2 linked regions of the Methanococcus voltae PS genome follow. The protein of the gene in region 1 interacts with the protein of each later gene in a pairwise test. Links are inferred from orthologs where the notes say so. Each region holds a gene or a part of one and is shown in the gene's direction. Other genes may lie near its edges.

Region 1 (11,482 bases):
TCTTTGATATTGCAAATTTGGACGTTAACTCAAAATTAAAACACGGAAAAACAGTTGCTGAAGAATTGCTCACACCTACAAAAATATATGTAAAACCAGTTATGGATATGATTAAATCCGATATAAACGTTAAAGGTCTTGCACATATTACCGGTGGCGGATTTAGAAAGATTAAAAGGCTAAATAAGAATGTTACATACGTAATAAATGATTTACCGGAACCATTACCGGTATTTAAAGAAATACAAGAGCTCGGAAACGTTGATACGCATGAAATGTTTAAAACATTCAACATGGGGATAGGTTTCTGTGTAGTAGTTGCAAAAGAAGATGCTGAAAAAGTAATCGAAATGGCAAATCAATACTTGATACCTGCTCAAATTATCGGTAAAATAGACGATGAATATACCTTAGAGAATGGTGAAACTGTTAAGGATACAGTTATTGTCAAATACGGAAAAGACGAATTTATAATGGAATAAGTAAGATAAAAATAAAATAAAGAAATAAAAAATAAAAATAAATTAAGAATAAATTAAGAATAAATTAAGAATAAATTAAAGAAAACTAAAAATTTGGTGAATAAAAATGCCTACAATCAATGTTGATAAAAAGGATTTAGAATATTTGGCAAATTTATCACTTTCTGATAAATTAATCGAAGATAAATTCCCTATGATGGGTGTTGAAGTTGAAGAAATTTTCGAAGAAGATAAACGAGAGATGGTTCAATTTTCAATTAACCCGAATAGACCAGACTATTTAAGTATAGAAGGTCTTGCGAGAGGTTTTAGGGGCTTTATGGGTATTCAAACAGGTTTATCCAAATACGATATACATGATAGTGATATAGAAGTAATCGTTAAAAGCAACAAAGAAAGACCATACATAGCTTTTGCACTCGTTAAAAACGTAATTGTGGATGATTTAATATTAGAAAGTATCATCAACCTTCAAGAAAAGTTACACTGGGCAATCGGTAGAGATAGGAAAAAATTGGCTATTGGTGTTCATGATTATGATAAAATCGAAGCTCCATTTACTTATGATGAAGTAGAAGGCGATGCAGTTAAATTTGTACCTTTGGCAATGGCAGAAGCTGGCGAAATGACTCCTGTTGAAATAATCGAAAAACACGAAAAAGGTCAAAAATACGCACACCTTATAAAAAGCAAATACCCTTTAATCACTGATAAAAACGGTGATGTGTTGTCAATGCCTCCGATAATTAACGGAGAATTAACCAAAGTTACAACAAACACGAAAAATCTCTTAATTGATATTACAGGAACTGAAAAGGGAGCTGTTGAAAATACCTTGAATATTGTAGCAACTGCCCTTGCTGAAAGAAGGGGAACCATTTACAGCGTAAAAGTAATTTATGAGGAAGATGGAAAGGTTGTCGATACAAAAACATACCCTAATTTAGAACCAATACAAATGGAAATCGATTTAGAGTTCATTAATAAAAAATTAGGTTTAGAGTTAAATTTTGGTCAAGTTATTTCAGCTTTGAGAAAAGCAGGTTTAGACGCTGAATTAATAAACAAAGACGGTAATAACTTACTTAAAGTTTACATTCCAGCATACAGAAACGATATGTTGGGAAAAGTGGATATCGTCGAAGAAATAGCTATTAATTATGGTTATGAAAAATTTAACGGTGCTAAAATAAACGTACATACAATTGGACAAAAAAACGAATTGGAAGTTAAATCCACAGAAATCAAAAATACGATGATTGGATTAGGATTCCAAGAAGTTATGAACTTAACACTTACAAATAAAGGTATTTTATTCGATAAAATGAATTTAGAAGTAGGTACCGTTGAAGAAGGTTGTAAAGAGTATATTGAGGTTTTAAAACCGGCTTCAATAGAGCATAACGTTATTAGAACTTCAATTATTCCTCAATTATTGGAAACACTTAAAATAAACAAGCACAATGAATTACCTCAAAAAATCTTTGAAATTGGAGATTGTGTAATCATTGATGAAGAAGCAGACGAGACTGAAAAATGCTTCGATACTAAATGTAAAGACATTAGAAAAGTGGCTGGTGCAATAATTCAACCAAATGGTAACTTTAACGAAATTAGAAGTGCAATAGACGCACTTTTAAGAGAGCAGTTTGAAAATTATGCAATTGAAAATTATGTTCACCCATCATTTATTAAGGGTAGATGTGCCAAAATTTTAATAAATGGAGAATACAAGGGGTTATTTGGGGAAATTAATCCGCAAGTTATTGTTAATTTCGAATTAGAACATCCAATAACTGCTTTTGAAATTGAAATTGACAATTAATTACTATTTTAATTGTTAATCAAATACCTAATTTTATTATTTTTTAAGTAAAAAAACTACTTTTTATAATTTATAACTAGTTACCTTATGTGTATCATTTTAAAATCAAATTTAACGGGGTTTAAAATGGAAAATACTGAAAAAACTATGATTGGAACTGAAATAAATACTGATAAGTACAAAAACATTAAAAGACATCTCGAAAGGGAAATGATTAACTTAAATCCGATTCAAAGAGGCGGAATTCTACCAACCGAGTCTAAAAAGGTCATTTATGAATATTGGGATGGATATAGTGTTTGTGACTACTGTGCTGGTAGATTAGACCAGGTTGAAACGCCACCTATCCACGAATATTTAGACGATGCCTCAAAATTCTTCGGTGCCGACATTACTAGACCTACACACGGGGCAAGAGAAAGTAAGTACGTTATAATGAATTCAGTATGTAATCGGGGCGATTACGTAATTATGGACGGTAACGCACACTATACATCTTTTGTAGCTGCTGAACGTGCAAAATTAAACATTGATATTGCACCGGTGGAAGATTACCCCACTTACAGAGTAAATCCTGAAAAATACAAGGAAAGAATCGAAATATTGGAAGATGAGGGTAAACCTATTGGTTTACTATTACTTACGCACGTTGATGGTAATTATGGGAACGTAGCAGACGCTAAAAAGGTTGGGAAGATTGCAAAAGATAAAGGGTACCCATTCTTATTGAATTGTGCCTATTCTGCAGGTAGAATGCCAGTAAATGCAGAAGACTTAAACGCTGATTTCTTGGCCATTTCAGGGCATAAAAGTATGTCTGGCTCTGGACCTTGTGGTTTATTATCAATAAGCAATAAAAATGAAGAATACAGTAAACAAATCCTAAAAACGTCTAAAAAAAATATCGTAAAAGAGCTCGAAATGCTAGGTTGCACAAGCAGGGGTATTCCCATATTAACGCTTATGACGAGCTTTGCACACGTTATAGAGAGAGTTAACAACTGGGACAAAGAAGTTAAACGTGCAAGATGGATTATTGATGAATTAGAGACCTTTGGGTTTAAACAAATCGGTGAAAAACCTAAAAATCATGATTTAATTAAATTTGAAACTCCTATTCTTGATAAAATTGCTGAACACGACAAGAGGAAAGGTTATTTCTTCTACGAAGAACTTAAAAGAAGAGGTATCGGTGGTATAAGAAGAGGGGCTACTAAAGAGTTTAAAATGAGTACCTTTGGCTTAACTGACGAGCAAACAAAATATGTCGTTGATAGCTTCAAAGAAATTATCGAAAACGGAAAAAAAGAAAATAAATTAAATTAAAAATTATTTTATTTTTATATTTTATTTTATATTTTATTTTATATTTTATTTTATATTTTATTTTATATTTTATTTTATATTTTATTTTATATTTTATTTTATATTTTTTTACCAAATAAGGAAGCTTCTACGATTTTTTTTAATATTATCGATGGTTCATCCATTTTACCATTTGCATTTATGTAGTCCACTAAATTTTTATCATTTACATATTTTAAAATTCGACCAATATTTTTATTATTCAATTTATTCATTAAATAACTCATTTTTAGACCGTAATTTATTTCTTTTCCGATTTCTGATTTCCAAAGGTCATCATAAACTTTTAAATAGCCCAAATCGGCATTAGGGTTGGTATTATAATTATTAATGGTTTTTGCACATAATTTTGCACATTTTGCACCAAAGTAAAGACCGCCTCCACTAAGTGGTTTTACCTGATTAACTGCATCGCCAACTAGCATTACGTTTTTTAAAACGCTTTTACTACTGTATCCTATTGGTATGGCACCTATGCTATATTCTACAGGTGTGGCACCTTTTAATATCTCTTTTGCATTCTCATTCGTGTTTATAAAGTTATTTAGTTTATGTAACGCATTTGAAGTGTCGCACATACCTACACGTACTCGGTCTTTTCCAGTTGGTATTATCCAAGTGAAAAAGTTTTTACTATATCTTTTATCGTAAAAAACATTTACAAAGTCACTATCAATATTAGACACGTTTGTGTATTCTATTTGAGCACCAGTTACTATTTGACGTTTTTTGTGCATATTTAAGGATTTACCAATTCCTGATTTTACACCATCGGCTCCTACAATTATTTCTGGCGAAAATAGGTATTTTTCATCTTTTAAATTGTTTTTGATTTCGATATTGTACTTAGAATTGGCATCTAAATTGGCATTCAAAATTTTTCCATGCGATTTTAGCATTAAAGTTATATTATTATTTTTTAAAGCCCTTTTTGCAATGTCTTTGTCCATCTCTTTCCTTTCATAGACCATTGCCCTAGTTTGCCCATCATCGCCAACGGTTACCTTATGATTTTCACAAAAAATATTTGCACCATTAACTTTATTGATTACACCGTTAGGATTTCCAAGTTCTTTTGAACATTGTTTACTTAATAATCCCGCACATTGTAAGGGCACGCCAATTGATTGATGTTCTTCTATAACAAGCACATTTAAATCTTTTTTAATATTTTCTGCAGTTAAAAAACCAGCAGGTCCACCACCAACGATAATAACGTCATATTTTTGACTATTTTCCATGTTGTAGTTACTTATATCTTCATTCTTATCTTCGGCTGTATCTTCATTTTCGAATTTACTTTTTTCAGGGTTATAATCTAAATTTGACATTTTTTCAATCCTTATTGTATTTGTATTGTATTTCATATGTTAATTACGTTTACAATATTTATTTTAATAATTATTATTCTAAACTATAAATGATTTGCTAAACTTTTAAATTTTAAAATCTAATCATCTATCTTAAAATTCATCGATTATCCTGTGAATAAAAAATTAAAGCTAAAATCAATATCGACGTTAGTGTATTAAAATAATTATCAATACTTAATTAAAAAATTAAAATTAAAATTAAAAATTAAAAAAGTTATATATTTAGAAATTATTTAAATGTTATTTACATTGCATTTTCAAGTGTCATGTCCATCATATTCTTAACACTTTTGGCGAGTTCTTCTGGTAAGCCTGTAATGTCCACGCTAAGGAACCCTTTAATAATTAAAGAAGTCGCTTCATCCTCTGTAAGCCCTCTTGACATTAAATAAATAAGTTGGTCCTCTGCAATCTTACCTACTGCTGCTTCGTGAGATAAATCCAAATCGGTTTCAGTAGCCTCCAATTCAGGAACTGCTAATATTCTACCTTCTTTTGAAAGGATTAAACCCCTACATTCAAGGTGACCTTTAACTTCTTTTTCAGCACCTACAAGGTGACCTCTTGAAACAATTTCTGATTCATCAACTGCGATAACTCTTGAAATCATGTCCGCACTAGAACCTTTTCCGTTAAGAACTACTCTTGAGCCCATATCGTACTTAGATTTACCACTACCATATACGATTGTTTGGAAAGTTGCTTTACTGTTGTCTCCTTCACAATAAGCTGTTGGATAGCTTTGTATGGATTTAACAGGCATTGTAGTAACGTAATTGTTAATGAATACGGCGTCTTCTTCTAGTTTTACACCAGTTCTAGGTCTAACGTGTACGTTTTCGCCCCAATTGTGTATCATAGTATAAGTTAATTTACCGCCTTTTTTAATGTAAAATTCTGAAACACCTAAGTGGAGACCAGATTTTACGTGAGGAGATGTTGTACATCCTGTTATCACGTTTAATTCAGCTCCTTCCTCTACAATAATGATATTGTGGACATTTTGCGAAACATCTTCCTTACCAATTAAAAGGCAAGTTTGTAAAGGTATAGTTTCTTTTACGCCTTTTGGTGCGTAGATGAAATAACCTTCTGATAATTCATTCTCTACTCTTGCAGCGTATTTATCCTTAATATCTACTACATTCCAATAGTATTCGCTTAATTCATGCTTTTTAAATGCTTCAGTAATAGGCATTATTTCGATATTTTTGTACATTTTTGAGTATATCGGTTCGTTGTTAACTTGAACGTATGAACCAGATGTACTTTTTTCATTTATATCGATTCCTACTTTTGAAAGTGCTATCTTTTCATCTTCATCGATTTCTTTCAATGATTCAACTTCCCTATTTGTAGGAGCAGGTGTTGGATAATCATTGAAATCTATATCTTCCCCAAATGGTGCGGGAACGTCTTTAAACTTCTCTGCTTTGACTTTAGCTTCTTTTATTTTTTGATTCATTTTTTCGCTAAATTCTGGACTTGGATTCATTTTCCCACCACGCATTTTTTATTTCTTGAGCAAGCTACGCATCTTTCGTAACCATTTTTAATAATTTCAGGAAGTATCTCATTAGGTGAGCCAGAGCAAGCAATTACTCCGTCATATAAAACGTGTGCTTTGTCCACATCCATAAAGTTTAAGATGTAACCCAAGTGTGTAATAATTAATCCTGATTTTTTACGTTCACTTGGTTTTTTATCTTTATCGAGTAAGTGGTTTATAATTCCGCCCAATAATTCAACGTTTTCAACGTCTACACCACTATCTGGTTCATCAAACATGATTAATTCAGGGTTTTGGGCATATATTTGTAATAATTCAGACCTTTTAACCTCACCGCCAGAAAAACCAACGTTTACATCCCTATCATAGAAATGTTTAATATTTAGCTTTTCTGCCATTTCGTTTATTTTGTTCATTTCCTTGGTGGTTATTGACTCAAGCAATGTATTTAATTTTACACCGGATAAAGAAGGCGGTGATTGGTAGGAAATACCTATTCCAAGTTTCGCTCTTTCATACATTGGCATATCTGTTATATCGTGACCTTTAAAGTAAATATTACCACGTACAACTTCGTATTTTGGGTTTCCTAATATGGTATTTAAAAGTGTGGATTTACCCGCACCGTTAGGGCCAAATAAAACGTGACTTTCGCCCTTATCGATATATAAATGAATATCTTTTAAAATTACCTTATCCCCAGTTTTAACCGATAAATCTTCAATTTGTAGCATATAAACACCTTTTTATATTCGGTATTATTGATTTATTTATAAATAGGCTTTATCTATAAAATTTGATAAAATATATAACTTAATAAAATATATAATTTGATAAAATCCATAACTCTTAATATTTTTTTTGTATTTATTTATCTTATCTATTTTATTAATTATAGACCTATATGAATTTGAGTAGTGGCTTTAAATTAACAACATATGCATATATGAGTATGTAATTAAAAAATAATGGCTAATAGTATATATTAGTTTATATTTGATTTTATTCAAATATATAATATAGGTAAATAAATATACTCAAATGAATTTATTACTTTTATTATTATTTTTATTATTCTTTTTATTATTATTTTTATTATTTTTACTATTCACTATTCGATATTTTTATTCGCCATTATCTTTATTTTCTAATTTTTCAAATAAATCCTTTAAAGCAGGCTTTATTTCACTTACAGAATCTAAAACGTCTATTTCTTCCATCTGTCTTATTGTTGCTACATTTTTATAGTCTACATCCCTAAGGTGTAATTTTATTGTTCTACCGTCAGGTATGATTGTATCTATTTCCCCCAGCCTATTATCCGGAGGGTACATAAGTATAGGGACTCTTGCCTTTGCCCCTTGAGCAACTGAATTCGTTATTAAAGTGTCTGCAATACCGTAGGCTATTTTTGCAGTTGAATTTGCAGTTACAGGAGCCACTAAAAACGCATCATATTTTCCAGTTTGCAATTTACCTGGTAAAAATGGAGCATTTGCATTTGCCTCAGGTAGTACTTTTTCAAAGTTTTCTTTTAATAAATCAAGTAAATTATAGAGGCTTAATACCATTCTTGCATTTTGAGAGTAATACACGTGTACCTCAAGACTAGGGTATTCCTCCTTTAACTCAACCATCGTCTTCACAATATCTTCTATCTTATCGCCACAACCGGTTATTCCCCATGCAATTCTAACCATCATATCACTTTTTTAATAATATATTAATCTTAAAAAATTTTTATTTATAATTATGCAATATTCTTATTTTATATTTTATATGGTATATGATATACTATAAATTAATTTATATTTGGTTTTAGTATGTTATTATTCTATTATTCTATTATTCTATTATTCTATTATTCTATTATTCTATTATCCTATTATTCTATTATTCTATTATTTTATCAATTTACTACTTTTTACTCAATTCATTATAGAATTTATTTAACGTTCTTTTTAAAACTCTCGCACCTTCAGTATCATTCTCGACGCCTTCACGCCCTAAATCACGTGACCAAAATGTAGCCCCTAAATTAGAGCCAAAAGAACCGCCACTAACGGGTAAAGCACCATTTAAGATGTAAAAATCATGAATGGTTTTTAAAGCCACTTCCTGACCTCCATTTCTATCCCCTCCTACTGAAATACCCATTCCGTACTTATCACGTATTGCATGAAGTTCCATTGCAAATAAAGCTCTGCATCTGTCCATTACTGTTTTTAACTGTCCTGATACATTCCCATTATAGCAAGGGGTACCCATAATTATACCGTCTGCCCATTGTAACGCTTCATAAACTTCCTGCATACTGTCTTTGTGAACGCAACCCTGTTTTTTTCTTATACAATGGTCGCAATGTATACAGAAATTTAATTCCTTTCTTGCTACGGTTATATATTTAGTTTCACATTCTATTCCGTTAGTTTTACACTTGTCAGACAAATAGGTTAAAGCATGTTGTACTGCAAAATCAGTCCCTTCTAATCTTGGGCTTCCACTAATACCTAAAATTTTCAAGAAATCACCTGGCTATAGATAAACAGATATATTAACTTTAATTGTATTTTTAATTATTATATACTATTCTGTAATTTGATTAATAAATAGTTTAATAAAAAATTATAATGTATTAAATACATATAAATAGTATATAAAAAAATAAAAAGAATAATAAAAAGAATAATAAAAAGAATAATAATACTAATAAATTAATAAACATTAAAAGAAGGGAATTATCATGATAATGGGCGCAAACATCTCTAAAGAGTTTTTTGAAAATTTAGACGAAAAACAAGTTCAACAATGCGGTATAGATTTAAAAGTAGGCACTATTTCTAAATTAAACGGTACTGGTTGTATAGATTATTCAAATAACGATAGAGTATTACCAGAATACGTTGAAATTTTCGATTCTGAAAAAGATGAATACATAGATTTAGAACCAGGTGTTTATATTGTTAAAGTAGCAGATAAAATGAGCATACCTGAAGATATGGCGGGCTTTGCATATCCTAGAAGTACATTAATTCGAATGGGTGCAACACTCTACACCGCAGTTCACGACCCAGGATATATCGGATATCCTGCCTATGCTTTGCACGTAATCAATCCATTAAGGATTAAAAAGTATGCAAGAATTGCACAGGTCGTATTTGTTGCTACAAAAGATTCAAACGGAACTTACGAAGGAATTTATAAAAATAAATAATTCTTTTAATTTTATTTTTTAGTTTTTTTAGTTTTTTTACCATTTTAATTGATAAATTTATATTCTATTAAAATAGATAATTTATTATGACATTATCTAATTATAAAATATAAAAAAAGGGGATTTAATATCAATTAAAGGGGTTTTTCTATGGGATTGGCGAATACTACAAAAATACTAATAATAGGGGTAATTGTATGGCTATTCTATAAGCCACTTGGTTATTTAATCATTATATCGTTAATTTTAAATGGGTTATATTGTGCTCTCAAAAGCAAAAATCTAAGAAAGATAGACAAAGCAATTTATTTTTTAATGGCAATATTTGTAATCGGCGTAACTATCCCTACGGGTTTTTTACCGGATAATTACAACGGAGAACAGTTTATACGAGATAATTGGATGTTATATGCCATTGCTGTTGGTATTACAGTATTATTAATTGTTTTGTACTCATATAGGATGAAAAAATACTATATTGAGGTAGATTTCCAAAAAAAGGCACTTAAATAATAAAATAATAAGATTAAATTGTTATAAATTTTGTAACGAATCTATCGAACCGTCAAATTTTATAATTTTAATATCTTGCGATTTTGCAAATTCAACTAATTCATTATTTTTTTGATTAATTTCCCCGACTGGGAAATTAGAATATACAAACATATCACAATTTAACAACTGTTTTTTGGCATTTTCAAACGTTTCACCAGAGATATTTGAAAATGATTTTTCAGAAATTATATTTACTTCCATTGTCTTAGATATCGCATAATCAATATCATTTTCGTGTAAAATACCTACTGTAATATCATAACCGTTTTTCTTAAAGTATCTCAAAGCTTTTGCGCCTGTTCCACCACCACAAGTTATAAAAACTTTTTTAGGTAGCAATACATCATTTGTATCAAATTCTGAACCAGTTTTGTTTAACCCTAAATCCGAATTTACTTCCGAATTTACTTCCAAATTTATTTCTGAAGTTAATTCCTGATTATAATTATTTTTTAATTCGAAATAACCAATTTGTTCATTATAATTTGCCTCAGTTAATCCATAGAGATAATTTACAGTTTCAGTGGTCATTATATCCTCTGGGAAACCGTAAGCAAGTATTTTATTATCTTTAACGAGTGCCATTTTGTCGGCAATTCTTAAGGCAAGTTCTATGTCGTGTAAAGTAACTATAATAGCTATATTCTTTTTGGATAACTTTCTAAGTAGTAAAGTAAGTTCTATTTTGTGATTAGCGTCTAAAAAACTCGTAGGCTCGTCAAGTATCAATATTTCCGGCTCCTGTGCAAGAGCTCTTGCAATCATTATTTTTTGACGCTCCCCGTCACTCATCTCGAAAAAGTTCTTTTCAAGTAATTTGGTTGCATTCACAAGTTTTGCACTGTGCATTATTATTTCTTTGTCTTTTTTGCTTAATCTACCCAATAAACCCGTGTATGGGTGTCTACCGATAGAAATTACATCGTAACCAGTCATATTTGCCGGATTAATCCTGTCTGTTAAAACTACCGCCATTTCTTTTGCAAGTTGCGAAGGCTTTAAGTTGTGGATTTTTGAACTGTTTATATATACTGCTCCTTTTTTTGGCGTCAAGTAGGTTGCAATTGTTTTTAAAAGTGTAGATTTTCCCGCCCCGTTAGGTCCTATAATACACAATATTTCATTTTTATGTACGTTTAAATTTACATCCGTTAGTAC
Region 2 (11,397 bases), on another replicon or contig:
ATAACTTTTTTGAAATTTCGTTAAAAGAAATAATTTGTAAGCCCAAAAATAAAAAGAAAACTATATAATTAATTTATAATATATTAGAATACCTAGTAGGTATTAGTATTATAAATATTTCTTTAATTACTAATATTTTGGATAAATACGATTATATAGTAAATTTTACAATATATTAATTAGAATCTTTTATAATTGTATTAGATTATATTTAAACTACATATATTTATTTTAAAATTATATTTATTAATTATCGAGGGTATGATACAATGAGCTTTAAAGACGTTAAGTTAACAGAAATGGTAGAATTACACGGTTGAGCTTGTAAATTACCAAATACTGAGCTTGAAGTACTTGTTAAAGGTATAGTAGATGAAAAAGATATTAAGAATGCTAAAGTAGGTTTAGGTGACGATTCTTCCGTTATAATCAGAAACGGAATGGCAATTGCCAAAACAGTTGACGTATTTACGCCTATTGTAGATGACCCTTATACGCAGGGAAAAATAGCAGCTTGTAACTCCACGAGCGACATTTACGCAATGGGGCTACTAGACGTAATTGGGGTACTAGTAATAATGGGAATACCTATGAATCTCCCGATTGAAGCCGCAAGGGAAATGTTAAGAGGTTTCCAAGACTTTTGCAGAGACAATGAAACATCTATTATAGGCGGTCACACTATATTGAACCCTGTACCCATAATTGGCGGTTCTGTAACTGGCATAGGTAAAGAAGAAGACGTTTTGATGAAATCTGGTGCAAAACCCAATAGTACTCTTATCTTAACAAAACCTCTTGGAAATCAAACTGCTATGGCGTTATCTCGTGTTACTGACGAATATTTGGATATGTTAGACTTGGATAAATCCGAAATTACTAGAATTGTTGATTTTGCGGTTGAATTAATGACTTTATCCAACAGAAAGGCACTTTTAGTCTTAAGAGAACTTGAGGATGAATTGGGTATAAAAATAGCTAATTCAATGACTGATGTAACCGGTTTTGGCATATTAGGACATTCTCAAGAAATGGCGGAGCAAAGTGGCGTAAATATTATAATCGACGCATTACCTATCATTAAAGGTACTGACGAATTGGCATCTATGTTTGGACACGCTTTAATGACTGGTAAGGGTGCTGAAACAGCCGGCGGGTTGTTAATTTCAGTAGATTCAAAATATGCAGACGATTTAATTAAAAAACTCCACGATAACGATTCATACGCTTTTAAAGTAGGTAAAGTTGTCGAAATAGGAATTAGTGACGAAAATAGCAATACTGATAATAAAACAAATCAATCAAATGACATAAAACAAGGAAAAGCTCAACTATCCGATGATTTTAATGTAATCAACGTTTAATCGCACATACAACCATTATTTATCCTAACCTTTTGGAGGATTTTTAACTGGTTGTAATACTGATTTTAAATAATATTTTAAATAATATTTTTAGGAGTCTAACTTTTTTAACAATGTATTAAATCTACTAAATTTATTAACTCCATATTATATGTTAAAATTATTAAAAATTATTAAAAAATAATATTTTGGGGGAATTACAACTATTCTAAGTAATGACTAATTTAATACAAGGGGATTTATTGTCCTTACATAATCTATAGATTATTATAGATTATTATAAATTATTATAGATTATTATAGATTATTATAGATTATTACCTATTTTTTAAAGAAATCACTATAATTTTTTGAGACTATAATTTTTTCATCGTTTTTATTTTTAAGATTAATTTCAAATTTAAGCGTTTTGGGGTATGCAATTCCGTTACTTTCAATGTGATTTCTTACATCTTCAATAACTACATTTAATTCGTCGGTTATTGATTCATTTGTATTTTTATTAGTACTGTATGCAATATATAACTCTTCTTTATCGTTATTATAGCTTACAACAGATACTTGAACGTCTGAATTTATCCTTGCTTCTAAATATTTTAAATTTAACTGTTTACCACTCTTTTGAGGTATATTGACGTCATCGTCACCGCCGATACATCCTGAAAACGATACTGTAACACAAAGATAAAATAATATTATGGGGATAGTAACAAGTTTTTTAAAATTCACATACTCACCTCACTAATATATTGTCATTTGGAGTATATAACCTTTACATATAATCATAATACCATCAATAATACTATCCCATTTTATAAAAGACTATTTATCTTTTTTTGGAAAGGCATATGCGCTAATTAGTGCAGATATCAACGTAGAAAAGATAATTATCCAACCAACCGATAGATAATTCGATAAAATCATCGAATTTACCAAATTAATTGAAGAACCAACTATTAAAGCGACTATAACTATTTTTAATACTTTTCGAGAGTCTTTAATTGCGGGAATTAATAAACCAATGAACATCGCATATAATGCAATACCCAAACAAGATTGGACGGAGGAAGGCAACCCTTCTGCCACGTAAACCCCTAAAAATGTTCCGAAAACCCATGCCATAAATCCAATTAGATTTAAAGATAATACGTATTCAGGACATAGCTTTTTAGGGACTATATTACCCAAATCATCTGTATGGTTATTATTTCTGTTATTTTTAGTGTTTTTTAATGAAGCGACTACGAAAGATTCGTCAGTTATACCAAAAGATAGTGCACTTAAAAACTTTCTAGATTTGTGTCGATAATCCATCTGTTGAGATAATGATGAGGATAGCAATAAATGCCTTAAATTTAATATAAAAGTCGTGATTATTATTTCAAAAGATGAAGAACCCAAAGCAATTAGATTTACCCCTATAAATTGACTTGCACCTGCAAATACAATAACGGACATTAATATACATATATAGTCTGGAATACCTATAGATTTCGCCAATATTCCAAAAGCAACTGCTATGGGTATGTAACCAATGGATATTGGTATTGCATCTTCAAATCCTTCAAAATAGCTATGGTATTTACTATATTTTTCATCATTTTTATATTTTTTAAAATATAAATATTTCTTATATCCTTTATAAGTCTTACTTTTACTTTTGTTTCCATCCATATTTTCATTATTTGTAGTTTTATTTCGCATAGAATCCCTATTATCCCTTAATTACTAATTAGTTAATTAGATTATTTAAAAATAATTTAAATAAATTATTCTAAGTTATTTAATCAATTTATTTTTATTATCTTAGTATGGTAGTATAATATTATAGTATTATCTTATTATTTTAATTTATTTGGTTACTAAATTTATTTCAAATATTTCAATATTTCTTCCGAACCTTCGGTAGGCTCCACAACTCCCCCGTACACTTTTTCAACGATTTCGTCGATTTTTTCAAATTTGTAGGTCTCATTGTTTTTACAGGCTTGAATAACCATCGGACATTCCAGGAAATCTGCACTATTAATTAGTGTATTTTTTTTAATAGGGAACAAACTCAGAAAATTCACTATATTTACGTTGTTTATCTTATCGAAATCCGTCATAAAATGATTAAATATTAAATTTTTGTACCCTTCTCTTTTACAATGGTCTAAAAGTGTAAATAAATATCTATTACATAATTTTATGCAAGGATTATCATTTATAGCGCTAATTATTTCCTCAGATTCTATTTTTTCCATTTGTATGTAATTATGATTTAAATTTTTATTATTTGATAAGTTATAGGTCTCAATATACTCATTAATTTTACTTTTACTCTTATGTGGTAATATTACAGTATTTCCAGTATCTATGGTAGCACAATCGATATTAAAATACTTTGAAACGCTATTTAGACCTGCTAAATCGTATTCGCATTGAATTATGTATAAAGATTTATCCGAAAATTTACTTTCAAATTTTGAAAAATCCAAACCTCTTTTTTCCAAAAATATAATAGATTCTTTAGTTTTTTTATGTAATTTTTCTATATCGGATATATCTTCAACTCTAATTATTAAATTTTTAAATAATTCGTAATTTAAAGTATTTTTAGCCCTATTTTTACTTTTACCCTTACTAATAATTTTAGATTCCATATTTCTAATTTTTATTTCGTCTAATTTCCTTAATTTTCTAGAATTATTTATTTTTTTAATAATAATTTCTTTATTGTAGTTTTTTCTAAATTTATCAATATTTTTATTATCATTTATTGAATAATTGTACGTATCAATTAGATAATTAAGTAATTCATTACTATTAACTATTTTTTCCCTTAACTTGCCGATTACCCAACCACCAGGTCCAATAATCCCCGATTTATCGGTTCTAGTAGATGTGTACAAATATAAAATAATTTTCCCATTATTGTTTACATTATCCACTTTTTTAAATTCGTAGTCCAATATGCTAAAATTTAATATTTCAAGACCAATTTCGTCCCTGATTTGAAATATATTTTTTGTTAAAAATGAGATAAAATTTTCCTTGTAATCTTCTCTTTTAGCACATTTTGAATCGCATTCGTGGTAAGCTCTTTCGTATTCCACAAATTCACCCTTATTGTCTATATATATTGATATTTTAATTAGCTAGTTTATTAATTAGCTAGTTTATTTAATTTTTTGTTGCTTGCTTTTGGTTGTTTTACTTGCAATCAAGTTATTTAATCAATTTATTTAACTTAAACTATATCAATTTTTTTGAATTTTGCATCGACGACAATATGCCAAACTCCAGGCGAGTATTTTTTTATGCGCACAATTTCGTATTTTTGAAGTTCAAACCCGTAAATGCTTCCAATAGATTTCAGCTGTTCAATAGGGCGACTTTCTATAAGTTTTTCTGGTACTGTGTCGTGATAGTGTATAGTTCCATTATTCCCTAATAATTGGAATGCTTTTTCCAAAAATTCATTTGTTTTAACAACATAGCCCATTAAAATCCTGTCTGCTTTTATATTATTGTTATTGTTATTTTTATGAAAATGAAAATTTCGATTATCGAGGTTAATAGGTACGACAATATCTTCAACTTTGTTTAATTTGACATTTTTGCACAAATAATGATATGAATTAGGATTTAACTCCAAAGCATAAATTTTTTTGGGTTTTGAATATTTTGCAAGTGGTATTGTAAAGTAACCAATACCTGCGAACATATCAACGATTATTTCATCGCTATTTGATTTATTTGCAATCCTTTTTCTTTCTTCGAGATTTCCCATACTCCACATAATTTTTGAAGCATCAATACTAAATAAACAGCCGTGTTCTTTGTTTATCGTCTCTGTTTCGGTGCCATATAATATTTTGGTTGTAGGAACTCTCAAATCACCGGTTATATGCGTTTCATATTTTAAAATTGTTTTACAATTAGTTCTTTTTACTAGTTCTTTTATTTCTGATTCGTTTAAATCATTTTTTACAATTAATATGTCTCCTATTTTTTGATATTTTAATTTTTTAATGTCAGTCATAATTTTAGCTTCCGATTAATATATACTAGTTAATATTTACACTATTTTATCTATAAACTTTAATATACATTATTGTATAATAAATTATTTGATTAATTATTTGATTAATTAACTTTAAATACTAATTTTCAGTACTATTTATAATATAATAATGGTATCGTACTATCAATTATGCGGTAATACTAATCAGAATTTAAAGAAAAGGATTGATTATAATGGCTAATGAAAGAAATAATAAAAATAATAAAAATAATAAAAATGCCCCTAGTAATGGGCGATTTGATAAAGCAGAAGTTTTAAAAATGGCAGAGCAAGACTTTGAGAAAGCTTGGAAAGAAACAAAAGACTTGATAAAGCCTAAAAGGATTTCAAATAGATATCCTAGGTTAAAACCAACTTATGGAAAAACTCACCCTATTAACGATACTATAGAGAGTTTAAGACAGGCTTATTTAAGAATGGGTTTTGAAGAGTATATGAACCCAGTAATTGTTGATGAAAAAGATATTTACAAACAGTTCGGACCTGAAGCAATGGCTGTTTTAGATAGATGCTTTTATCTAGCGGGTTTACCACGACCTGACGTAGGTTTAAGTGACGAAAAAATAAAAGCCATCAAAAACTTAGGCATAGACCTTGATAAAGCGGTTAAAACTGCAGATACTAAAAGTACTAAAAATAAAACGTTAACTGGTAAGGAAGCATTACAAAATATATTGCACGGATATAAAAAAGGAACACTTGATGGGGATGATTTAGTTCTCGAAATATCAAGCGCACTCGAAATATCAAGCGAAATGGGTTTAAAAATCTTGGATGACGTTTTCCCAGAGTTTAAAGAACTTAAAGCGGTAGCTTCAAGTTTAACTTTGAGAAGTCACATGACATCAGGATGGTTTTTAACAGTATCTGATTTAGTTAAAAAAAGAAATACACCTTTTAAATTGTTTTCTATCGATAGATGCTTTAGGAGAGAGCAGAAAGAAGATAAAAGTCACCTTATGACTTACCATTCCGCTTCATGTGCAATTGTTGGTGAAGATATAGATATTAATGACGGTAAATTAATTGCAGAAAGTCTTTTATCACAATTTGGATTTACAAACTTCAAATTCATACCCGATGATAAAAAATCAAAATACTATACTCCAGAAACCCAGACAGAGGTTTATGCTTACCACGAAGAGCTAGGAGAATGGATAGAAGTTGCGACATTTGGTATTTATTCACCTATTGCATTAAGTAAATATGGAATAGACGTTCCAGTAATGAACCTTGGTTTAGGTGTCGAAAGGCTCGCAATGATTAAAGGTAAATTTACAGATGTTAGGGAAATGGTTTACCCTCAATTCTACGAGTATAAATTAAGCGATAGAGATATGGCTACAATGGTAAATATCGATAAAATGCCAGTTATTGATGAAATATATAATTTATCTAAAGAATTGGCAAACACTTGCATCGAAAATAAAGACGAAATTTCACCTTGTGAATTTAACATTAAAAAGGAAATTACATTCGGCGAAATATCCAAAAATATAAACATAAAAGTGTTTGAAAAAGAAGAAGGGAAAAAATTATTGGGTCCTTCAATTTTAAACGAAATTTATGTTTACGATGGAAATATTATCGGAATTCCTGAAAGTTTTGAAGGAGTTAAGGAAGAATTTAAGGAATTTTTACAAAATGGTAAAGATAAAGGAATTGCTACAAACATTACATACATTGAAGCAATTAGCTTAAAAATAGCCTCAAAGATTGAAGAAGCGCTTATAAGCAATACAAAAGAGTTTAACGTTAAAATACCAATCGTTAGAAGCTTAAGCGACATCAATTTAAAAGTTGACGACTTAGCAATGAAGCAAATAATGAGTAATTCGAAAGTAGTGGATGTTAGGGGTCCAGTATTTTTAAATGTAAATGTTAAAATCGAGTAATTACATTACTTAAAAAAGAATTATTATTTAAAAATTAAAAATAATTTTTTTATATTTTAGTTTATTTTAAATTATTTTTTATATGCTATTATCTATTTAAATTTAATTTTCTCTAATAAATGGGTATTGAATTTCTGTTTCAAGATTTTCTGGTAATGTATCCATCGGATTATTAAGGTATATTTCCCTATCCGGTATTACAAGTTTCAAATCGTTTTTTTCAGCATATTCAAAAATTTTCGCATAGCTAGAACTAAATGACGAGTTTTCATATGGTCCTTTATGTATAAGTGAAATAACTTCAACTTTAGGGAGTTGTTTTAACTCCATTTCTTCGTCACTTATCTCGATTTTTCCAGATACGGGAATCGCCATTTCAATGTTTGCACCTTCTTCCATATATTCTCCGTCATAACACAACATCATCGGCGGACCCATTATTTTAATATCATTTTTACGGTTTTCGGCGCTATATATTGTGTGCATTAGCTCTGCAATTAATTTTTGGCAAACGGTGCCATAACTACCAATTTCTCTTTTGGAAATTACCCGCATTTGTGGAATGGTTTTAATCACTGGTTCGCTAGTCATTTTAACAACCTCCAATATTGAGTCTGAATTTAAAAGCATACGTTTAATACTTTCTAATTTAGTTATTTCTTCAGTAACTTCGTTACATCTTTCTTTTAATTTTGCTTTCACGTAACCCATATTTCCTTGCGCTTCTGCTTCGAGTATATTTTTAACGTCTTCCACATTAAAGCCAACTTTTACAAGAGAGTTGATTTTAATCCCCTTTTTAAAATCGTCAACTGTATAGTACCGGTAATTAGTAACGATGTTTTTTTCAGGTACTAAAAGACCTTTTTCATCATAATATCGAAGTGCTCGCTTAGTTAAATTTGTCATACGTGAGAATTGCCCTATTGATATTTTGAGTCGACTCATAGTAATACCTACGTTACTGTTTTATATATAAAATTTGAAAGTTACATATGTGAAGGTTTGGGTAAGACCACAATTATTCAGAAAATAAATTAGAAATAATAACAAAATAAAAATGAAAAATAAACTAAAAATAAAATAATACTATAAAAATAATAAAATAAATGTAGGAATAAATAATTTGATATATTTTTAATCAATTATTTTATTTCTAAACTTATTTATTTTAATAATTCTCTCCATTCATCAACCTTATATTGATTAGAATCAATCCATTTTGATGCAATTTCTTTAGCGGACTTACCTTCATAAACATATTGAACAGCCCAGCTGTTGGCATCTTCTTTTGAAACCTGGAACTCTTTTAAGAATCTGTATGCTTCATAATCCCAAACATACATTTCAGGTCTTGAAACAGTTGTTATTTTATCGAATTTACCTGCGTAAACGTGTTTACTATCTGCTAATTTTTCAACAGGGTATTTTTCAAATAAAGCTGAAGGTTCCCAAGCTACGAAAACTAAATCTTTATTTTCTGCGTTAGCTTCGTCCAACATTTTGTATAATTCCTTAGGAGTTACGTATTTTATAGTGTAATTTGATAATCCGTATTCTGATACTGCAGATTTGGTATGTTTTGCTAATCCGGTGCCTTCTTCAAGACATATTATGGTGCTATTGAATAATTCAGAGTGATTTTTCAAAGATTCAATGGATGTTACGCCTTCATCGTATGCAGATTTGGTAACTGCGACACCATTCCAGGAGTCTTCCACATTTTCTTTTAATCTACTTAAATTACTGCTGTATTTACTTACAAATGAACTGTCTGTTGTAGGGAATGACCCTGAAAGCATAATATCTGCTTTTCCGGAGTATACTGCCTTATACATTTCGTCAGTTGATTTTTGGGAAACGGTTACTTTATAGCCTTTACTTTCCAATATTTGCTTTACAACTTCCCTTTTGACTACTTCAACAGGTAAATTGGTTGTTACTATACTCATAGTTCTATTTTTTAATAAATTCGTATTTTCAACATCGGTAATTTTTGTACCGTTTTTACTTTCATTTAAGTTTATATTTAAATTATCCGTATTGTTTAAACCTATACTATCGTTTAACGTCGTATTTGAATCCCCAGTAGTGGTGGAATCTGATTTGGTCGTACAACCTGCAAATACCACAAATAAACTTAGTAAGGTAATTAGTAAAATTTTACCGTATTTCAAACTAATCCCTCGCGTAAATGCTTTTTAGCGTTTATTATGTAAATTTTAATAATAATTTTAATAATAATTTTAATAATAATTTTGTAAATCAATAGTTTAGTCAATTATCTATTAATTTATGGATAATATAATAGTTATTATAATATTTATATATGTATTTAACGATTTTGTATGGTTTTAAATCCGTAATTTAAATTTCAATAAATATACATAAAAAGAATGAATTTTATAAATTAATTTGAAATATGTAATATATTAAATATATGGATATTATAATTTAGCTATTAGAATTTTAAATTTACTAGTTTTTGGGTGAGCAAGTGATAAATCCTGTAAAAATCATAGCAAAACATTATATTAAAAAAGAAAATTTGGACGATTATATTGATGGTTGTGTGGAAGCAAGAAAGAAAGCTGAAAAAGGCGACGGTTATATATCTGTAAGGTATTTTCAAGACGTGATGGATGAACATATAATAGTAATGAGCGCAGAATGGGAAAATATGGATAAATTAGAAAAATATGTAGCTTCAAAAGAGTATAGAGAAATTTCTGATTCATTATCAAAATATTATTCGAAAAAAGCAGAAGTAAATTTCTACAGGGAAATTTAAAATAAAAATTTAAAAAATAAAGTAAACTAAAGTAAAATAAAGTAAAATAAAGTAAAATAAAGTAAAATATAAAACTAATATAAGATTTAAAATTATATAAATCACATATTAATGTGAAAAATGCTTTAAATCATATATATCTAAATTTTTTCCTTTTGTTTGTTCCATATGTTTCTTTTCGCCCAATAATCCTGCAGCATCTGCTCTACACTGTTGGCAAGCTCTGAATTGTGTCATAAATTCTTCAGCACTATCTCTAACTCCGCTAATTTCTCCACAATCTGGTCTTCTTAAGTTTTCCATTTTGTACATTGGTATAAGTGGAATGATGTTCTGAACAAATGCGTAATCAGCGTATGTTTTCGCAATGTCTACAATGTGGTTCATATTTATTTCAGGCACTAAAACAGTATTTATTTTAACTGCTAAATCGTAATCGTACGCCTTTTTAACTCCTTCGAGTTGGTTTTCGATTAAAACTTTTGCTCCTTCTTCTCCTTTTAAAACCTTACCTTCGTAGTATATCCAGTCACACATTTGAGCTTGTATTTTAGGGTCTACGGCATTTACTGTAACTGTAACTGTCTTAACTCCTAGGTCTGCAAGTTTTTTTGCGTATTTTGGAAGTAATAAACCGTTTGTAGATAAACATCTTACCATTTCAGGAAATTTATCTTGTAATATTTCGAGAGTTTCAAAGGTTTCTTTGTTGAATAAACTGTCTCCAGGTCCTGCAATGCCAATAACCTTAATGTTAGGCATTTTTTTGAACAAATCTGATAAGTAGTCTTCCACTTCGGCAGGTTTCATAATGTGGTGAGCCACCCCTGGTCTTTCTTCGCAGAGTGATTCGGCACCTAAGCATCTTTTACAGTATCTACACGCAATATTACATTTTGGGGCCACTGGTAAGTGCACCCTACCAATTTTATCGTGCAATTTTTCGTTATAACAAGGATGTACTTTCGTTATATGAGCAAATTTTGACATTTTTTGATTCATTAAAACACCTAAATACCAATTTATTATTTTGTGAAATTTTTAATTGCAATTAATTCTTACTTTAATTTTAAAGTATATATATCATATGGGTTTAAATTGAATAGGACATTTAGAACAGTTATATTTATTTTATATTTACAATATATTAATTAAAGTTTATTAATTAAAGTTTATTAATTAAAGTTTATTAATTAAAGTTTATTAATTACAGTTTAATGATTATTTGGTGATAATATTAGTAAAATTGAAAACATTAAATTCGAAGATTACGAATTA

The links.
Region 2: the proteins of pscS (region 1) and sepS interact in binary tests that used the Methanocaldococcus jannaschii proteins (3 or more experiments, as listed by UniProt). The link is inferred for Methanococcus voltae PS from one-to-one orthologs.

The regions. Positions count from the first base shown.
Region 1 is NZ_JANUCQ010000004.1:2,244-13,725, forward strand. The notes cover bases 1,604-4,533. They hold pscS (O-phospho-L-seryl-tRNA:Cys-tRNA synthase), read left to right. Parts: upstream 1,604-2,433; coding sequence 2,434-3,633; downstream 3,634-4,533. Other genes in these bases: pheT (phenylalanine--tRNA ligase subunit beta), read left to right, coding at 1,604-2,307; M2325_RS07055 (geranylgeranyl reductase family protein), read right to left, coding at 3,732-4,533. In the rest of the region: purM (phosphoribosylformylglycinamidine cyclo-ligase), read left to right, coding at 1-482; more of pheT, read left to right, coding at 589-1,603; more of M2325_RS07055, read right to left, coding at 4,534-4,913; M2325_RS07060 (SufB/SufD family protein), read right to left, coding at 5,290-6,510; M2325_RS07065 (ABC transporter ATP-binding protein), read right to left, coding at 6,537-7,289; archaeoflavoprotein AfpA, read right to left, coding at 7,680-8,255; M2325_RS07075 (flavodoxin family protein), read right to left, coding at 8,473-9,078; M2325_RS07080 (deoxyuridine 5'-triphosphate nucleotidohydrolase), read left to right, coding at 9,299-9,769; M2325_RS07085 (hypothetical protein), read left to right, coding at 9,920-10,282; M2325_RS07090 (ABC transporter ATP-binding protein), read right to left, coding at 10,304-11,482. UniProt on the Methanocaldococcus jannaschii protein: Converts O-phospho-L-seryl-tRNA(Cys) (Sep-tRNA(Cys)) to L-cysteinyl-tRNA(Cys) (Cys-tRNA(Cys)).
Region 2 is NZ_JANUCQ010000002.1:92,795-104,191, reverse strand. Bases 5,123-7,967 are described here. They hold sepS (O-phosphoserine--tRNA ligase), read left to right. Parts: upstream 5,123-5,606; coding sequence 5,607-7,328; downstream 7,329-7,967. Other genes in these bases: M2325_RS03665 (MerR family transcriptional regulator), read right to left, coding at 7,431-7,967; taw2 (tRNA(Phe) (4-demethylwyosine(37)-C(7)) aminocarboxypropyltransferase Taw2), read right to left, coding at 5,123-5,391. Also shown: M2325_RS03700 (pyruvate kinase alpha/beta domain-containing protein), read left to right, coding at 1-68; M2325_RS03690 (hypothetical protein), read right to left, coding at 1,686-2,093; M2325_RS03685 (AzlC family ABC transporter permease), read right to left, coding at 2,187-3,068; M2325_RS03680 (hypothetical protein), read right to left, coding at 3,233-4,462; more of taw2, read right to left, coding at 4,597-5,122; more of M2325_RS03665, read right to left, coding at 7,968-8,276; M2325_RS03660 (glycine betaine ABC transporter substrate-binding protein), read right to left, coding at 8,495-9,505; M2325_RS03655 (putative quinol monooxygenase), read left to right, coding at 9,826-10,119; M2325_RS03650 (radical SAM protein), read right to left, coding at 10,228-11,121. UniProt on the Methanocaldococcus jannaschii protein: Catalyzes the attachment of O-phosphoserine (Sep) to tRNA(Cys).